2 regions of the Salmonella sp. GDC200615 genome follow, and region 2 is predicted to be linked to the other one. Evidence: predicted binding sites of a transcription regulator. Region 2 holds the regulator's gene; the other holds the start of a gene.
The links. Region 2 encodes Fur, which represses iron uptake genes when iron is present. Its sites were predicted from a motif close to ATAATAATGAGAACNACTATCAA; they were not measured.
Positions count from the first base shown of each region.

Region 1: a site for Fur is predicted at 1,726-1,748, ahead of fepD (Fe(3+)-siderophore ABC transporter permease). Genes of this name have one in related genera too.

Region 1 covers NZ_CP192247.1:3,260,814-3,263,949, forward strand. Annotated here, with positions in the region: gene fepB (Fe2+-enterobactin ABC transporter substrate-binding protein) at 1-341, shown strand, start outside; gene entS (enterobactin transporter EntS) at 404-1,648, opposite strand; gene fepD (Fe(3+)-siderophore ABC transporter permease) at 1,759-2,766, shown strand; gene fepG (iron-enterobactin ABC transporter permease) at 2,766-3,136, shown strand, end outside.
Region 2 covers NZ_CP192247.1:3,157,449-3,160,584, forward strand. Annotated here, with positions in the region: gene ybfF (esterase) at 1-371, shown strand, start outside; gene ybfE (LexA regulated protein) at 505-798, shown strand; gene fldA (flavodoxin FldA) at 949-1,479, shown strand; gene fur (ferric iron uptake transcriptional regulator) at 1,761-2,213, shown strand; gene tcuR (tricarballylate utilization LysR family transcriptional regulator TcuR) at 2,328-3,136, shown strand, end outside.

The DNA of each region.
Region 1 (3,136 bases), 100 kb from region 2:
CCAATCTGTGGACGCCAGAATCAGCACAAGGCAAGCTATTGACACAGTTAGGCTTTACGCTGGCGACATTGCCCCGAGGGCTGCAAACCAGCAAAAGCCAGGGTAAGCGCCACGATATCATTCAGCTTGGCGGTGAAAATCTGGCCGCCGGGTTAAACGGTGAATCTCTTTTCCTGTTTGCCGGCGACAACAACGATGTTGCGGCCCTTTACGCCAATCCGCTGCTGGCGCACCTGCCAGCGGTGCAAAATAAGCGCGTCTATGCCCTGGGTACGGAGACGTTCCGTCTGGATTATTACAGCGCAACATTGTTGCTTAACCGGCTTGCCGCCCTGTTTTAGCCTTATCGGAGTCTTATCCGACTGACCAGACCGATTTTGTCAGTCGGATAAACGCCCCTTCATCAGCCAGCATCGCTAACCGGCGGCGTCTGGCGAAAACGGCGTAGCTCGCCCAGCACTAACAGCAGCAGCAAACCGATAATCACCAGCCCGAATCCACTCACGCTCGCGGAAGCGACCGGCGTCATCATTGCGCCAAGACCGCCTAACAGCGCCGCGCCGATAGCGTCTCCCGTGACGTTTTGCGCGGTCCACAGGCCATTCATTCGCCCCAGCATATTTTCCGGCGTCTGGGTTTGCAGCAGGGTGTATTGTAATAACGAACTGATGGCGCTAAGCCAGCCAAACAGCGCCAGACAGATAACACCTGCGATCCAGACCGGCATGATGGCGAACAGCCCCACCGCCAGAAAAGAACCGACTGTCGAAACCAGCATAATGAGCCCCGGACGAACGCTATGCGCCAGTTGTCCGCTGGTCAGCGCGCCAATGGCCGCCCCCAGCGGAATTGCCGCATACAGCAAACCGATTTGCGCCGCCGACATCTGCCAGCTCATCGCCAGCGCCGGATAGAGGACGCGTACCGCGCTTGCCATCGTCACCAGACCGCCAAGCAGCGCAATACCGCCGATAAGCGGACTGGCGAGCAAAAAACGAAATGCCGCCAGTAACGCGATAAAAGGATTTTCCCGCGGCTGCGGAGGAACAGGCAGTCGCGGCAGCGTCAGTAACGGCAATAGCGTAATAAACGTCCCGGCGGCCGCCAGCCCATAGTTCCAGGCTACGCCGCCGCTGGCAAGCAATATGCCCCCCAACATCGGGGAAATAACCGATCCCAGACGTACCGTCAGCATGGTAATCGCGCCGGCCTGCATCAGATTTTCTCTTCCGACCAGCGCTGGCGTCGCCGCCAGTAACGCGGTCATGCCCAGAGACGCGAAAAAGCCGTCCCACAGGCCAAGGAGATATATCGCCAGCAATGACGGTTCCGGCAACAGCGCGTTCACGCACAGGCCAATAAAGCCAATACCGCAAGTACCGCGCGCCAGCAGAGTCACCTTTTTGCGTTCGTAGCGATCGGCCAGCACACCGCCCACCATTAAGCCAATAAACATGGCGCCGCCGGTTAACGTTACCGACAGCCCTACCTGCCAGGTGGAGTGCGTCATCATTTGGATCTGTACCGGAACCGCCACGCCAAGCAGCCCCAGCGAGACAATAGAGATAAAACGGGCCAGAAATACTGCGCGAAATTCAGGGTGCGTCTTCAACAGGCTGAGATTGAGCAGCCAGGATTGTCGATTCATTACAACGCCTTAATGCGAGTTTTTTTAAATATCCATTCAATGGCTGCACATGCTAACATAACCAAATAAGATAGATAACGATAATTACTATCATTATCAGGGAAGTTACTATGTCATGCTCGTTTTCCGTGACGCGCGCGTTTGCCGTGCCCGGATTGTTGTTATTACTGAGTCTCGCCGCGGTTTTAAGCCTGGTCATTGGCGCGAAACCGCTGCCCGCCGCCGTCGTGCTGGAGGCGTTCACCGGCGTGTGCCAAAGCGCCGATTGCACCATCGTCCTGGATGCGCGTTTGCCGCGTACGCTGGCCGGATTACTGGCAGGCGGCGCGTTGGGCCTCGCCGGGGCGCTCATGCAAACACTTACTCGCAACCCGCTCGCCGACCCGGGGATTCTGGGCGTTAACAACGGCGCCAGCTTCGCCATTGTACTGGGCGCGGCGCTGTTTGGTTTCTCCACGCCGCTGGAGCAGCTTTTCATGGCATTTAGCGGCGCGCTTATCGCATCGCTGATTGTCGCCTTCACCGGTAGTCAGGGCGGCGGCCAGTTAAGCCCGGTCCGCCTGACACTGGCGGGCGTGGCGCTTGGCGCGGTACTGGAAGGATTGACCAGCGGCATCGCGCTGTTAAATCCAGAGGTCTATGATCAGCTTCGCTTCTGGCAGGCGGGATCGCTGGACATTCGTAGCCTGCAAACGTTGAAAGTCGCGCTCGCGCCCGTGGTTATCGCTGGGATCGTGGCGCTATTTCTGAGCCGAGCGCTGAACAGCCTGAGCCTCGGCAGCGATACCGCGACGGCGCTGGGGAGTAAAGTGGCGCGCACCCAACTTATCGGTTTACTGGCGATTACCGTCTTGTGCGGCAGCGCAACGGCGCTGGTCGGCCCTATCGCCTTTATTGGTCTGATGATGCCGCATATGGCGCGTTGGCTGGTGGGCGCAGACCACCGCTGGTCGCTGCCAGTGACGCTACTGGCCACCCCTGCTCTGCTGCTTTTTGCCGATATTATTGGTCGTCTGTTGGTGCCGGGCGAACTCCGGGTATCGGTCGTCAGTGCGTTTATCGGCGCGCCGGTACTTATCTTTCTGGTACGCCGTAAATCGAACGGAGGCGGCCTGTGATGTTTCTTTCTCGTCGGCTTATCGTAAGTTGCCTGCTTCTGGCGGCTGGCTGCTTCGCCATTGGCTTATGGAGTCTGCAAAGCGGCGCCGTGCCTCTTGAGACCGGGCAGATTATTGCCGCGCTGCTGGGCGACGCGCCGCGTAACATCACCCTTGTCGTAACCGAATGGCGACTACCGCGCGTATTAATGGCGCTGCTGATTGGCGCTGCGCTTGGCGTCAGTGGCGCGATTTTTCAGTCGTTGATGCGTAACCCGCTAGGCAGCCCTGATGTGATGGGCTTTAATACCGGCGCCTGGAGCGGCGTACTGGTCGCAATGGTCCTGTTTGGCCAGCATCTTACCGCGATCGCGCTGGCGGCAATGGCGGG
Region 2 (3,136 bases):
TCAGCGAATCCGACGCGACATCCCGCCAACAGGCGGCAGGGATTATGCGCCAACACCTCAACGAAGAAGGCGTGATCCAGTTTCTGTTAAAATCCTGGGCTGAAGGCGAATGGCGTTTTAATGTTCCGGTATTATGGGAGCAGTATCCGCATATCGTCGGCTGGGAAACCATTCCGCCCTGGGAACATCCGGCGCTGTTTATTCCAGGCGGTAACTCGCCGTACGTGACCGAAGCGTACCGCGACGCGCTGCTGGCGCAATTCCCTTTGGCGCGCGCGCATGTGATCGCCGGCGCGGGCCACTGGGTACATGCCGAAAAACCAGAGGCGGTTCTGCGCGCCATCCGCCGTTATCTGCACGATAAACGCTAACTGATTAAAAACTCATCGCCTGTGCGCGATTACGCGCGCGGGCGTTGGCGTCGCTTCCTCGCTGATGTATGATGGCGCGCTATCCATCCGGGCATAAGCCTGGCTGATTGTTTCCCCCGAAGTCACCAAAATCATGGCCAAAGAACAAACGGACCGTACGACATTAGATCTGTTCGCGCACGAGCGTCGCCCGGGACGACCTAAAACGAATCCGCTTTCGCGCGATGAACAGTTACGCATCAACAAGCGCAACCAGTTAAAACGCGACAAAGTTCGTGGCCTCAAGCGTGTCGAATTAAAACTCAACGCACAAGCGGTTGACGCGCTGAATGAGCTGGCCGAAGCGCGCAACATTAGCCGCAGCGAGCTCATTGAAGAAATATTAATGAAGCAGCTTATGGCGCTGCGCGGCCAGGGTTTAGTCTGAAAATAAGTTTTGTTTCATATTTCGTGTAGCAGAGCGTGCAGTCCCGCGTGATTGCTGTTTCCGCATATCTGCCTGTTCTGCTATGATTGCCCTTATCCGTGGGCAATTCGCCACCACCATTTCAATAAGTTTCAAGAGGTTATTTTACTCATGGCAATCACTGGCATCTTTTTCGGCAGCGACACCGGTAATACCGAAAATATCGCAAAAATGATTCAAAAACAGCTTGGTAAAGACGTTGCCGATGTGCATGACATTGCAAAAAGCAGTAAAGAAGACCTGGAAGGGTATGACATTCTGCTGCTGGGCATCCCAACCTGGTACTATGGCGAAGCGCAATGTGACTGGGATGACTTCTTCCCGACTCTCGAAGAGATTGACTTTAACGGTAAGCTGGTGGCGCTGTTTGGCTGTGGCGATCAGGAAGACTACGCGGAATACTTCTGTGATGCGCTGGGCACGATTCGCGACATTATTGAGCCGCGCGGCGCCACGATTGTGGGTCACTGGCCAACTGCAGGCTATCATTTTGAAGCCTCTAAAGGTCTGGCTGACGACGATCATTTTGTCGGTCTGGCGATTGACGAAGACCGTCAGCCTGAACTGACCGCCGAGCGTGTTGAAAAATGGGTTAAGCAAGTTTCGGCTGAATTGCACCTCGACGACATCCTCAACGCCTAATCTTATGCGGCGCAGCGTTATATCTGCGCCGCATCAATAGACAAGACCAATCAAAATAATTGCTACAAATTTGTAACTTTCGCACCCATCCCTGTACAATGTCCGGGTGTAATCAGGTGGCGCCAGAATTTGCAGGCAAAACCACAGTTTTATTAACATCTGCGAGAGACTTGCGGTTTTCATTTCGGCATGGCAGTCCTATAATGATACGCATTATCTTGAGTGCAATTTCTGTCACTTCTCTAATGAAGTGAATCGTTTAGCAACAGGACAGATTCCGTATGACTGACAACAATACCGCATTAAAGAAGGCTGGCCTGAAAGTAACGCTTCCTCGTTTAAAAATTCTGGAAGTTCTTCAGGAACCAGATAACCATCACGTCAGTGCGGAAGATTTATACAAACGCCTGATCGACATGGGTGAAGAAATCGGTCTGGCAACCGTATACCGTGTGCTGAACCAGTTTGACGATGCCGGTATCGTGACCCGCCATAATTTTGAAGGCGGTAAATCCGTTTTTGAACTGACGCAACAGCATCATCACGACCATCTTATCTGCCTTGACTGCGGAAAAGTGATTGAATTTAGTGATGACTCTATTGAAGCGCGCCAGCGTGAAATTGCGGCGAAACACGGTATTCGTTTAACTAATCACAGCCTCTATCTTTACGGCCACTGCGCTGAAGGCGACTGCCGCGAAGACGAGCACGCGCACGATGACGTGACTAAATAAGTGTAAATCTTTCGAAGAGCCAACCGCCCGGTTGGCTTTTTTATATCCTCCTCTTTCCTGCCGCTTGATGTTGATTTAATGTAAAAAACGCTATCGCATCTCAGGAGAGCAGGAATGGAGCTTCGCCAGTTACGCTATTTCGTGCGTATTATTGAAACCGGCAGTATGGGCAGCGCCGCACAGGATCTTGATATTGGCGTTTCAGCATTAAGTCAACAGATGTCCCGTCTGGAAAACGAGCTTGCCATCCGTCTGCTGCAGCGCACTTCGCGCGGCGTAACGCCAACCAACGCCGGGCTGGCCTTTTATTCGCAGGCGCAACTCGCCCTGCGTCATGCCGACGACGCAATTCTCGCCGCCAGAGAAGCGCGCCTTTCCGGTCATGTGAGCGTAGGAATGGCCCCCAGTACCGCCTCCATACTGGGTATACCGTTTATCCATGCCATGCAGGAAAACTATGCCGATGTTCGACTGCATGTGGTGGAAAGCTTGTCCGGTAATCTGGAAAGAATGATCAATACCCGCCAGATTGATTTAGCCGTTGTCTTTCAAAAAGATAAAATCCTGCGCTGGAGCGCCAGACCGATCCTTGAAGAACAGCTTTTTCTGATTGGCTCCCATGCCCTGCTGGCGGCGCTTCCTGATAACCCGATCACACCTGAACAACTGGCAGGCATTCCGCTCATTATGCCAAGCCAGAGACATGGGCTGCGCGGCAGGCTGGACGCTGTCTGCCAGGAACATGCGCTTAACGTTGAGATCGTCGCGGAAATTGACGGTCTGGCGTTGTTGATGCGCGCCGTGCGCGACGGTCTTGGCGCCACGTTGCAGCCCGGCGCGGCGATTTCTCATCTGGATAACGACGCGCTACGCGTGATCGGCGTCCATAATCCGGTACTCAGCCGCCCCAATTTTTTAGTCAG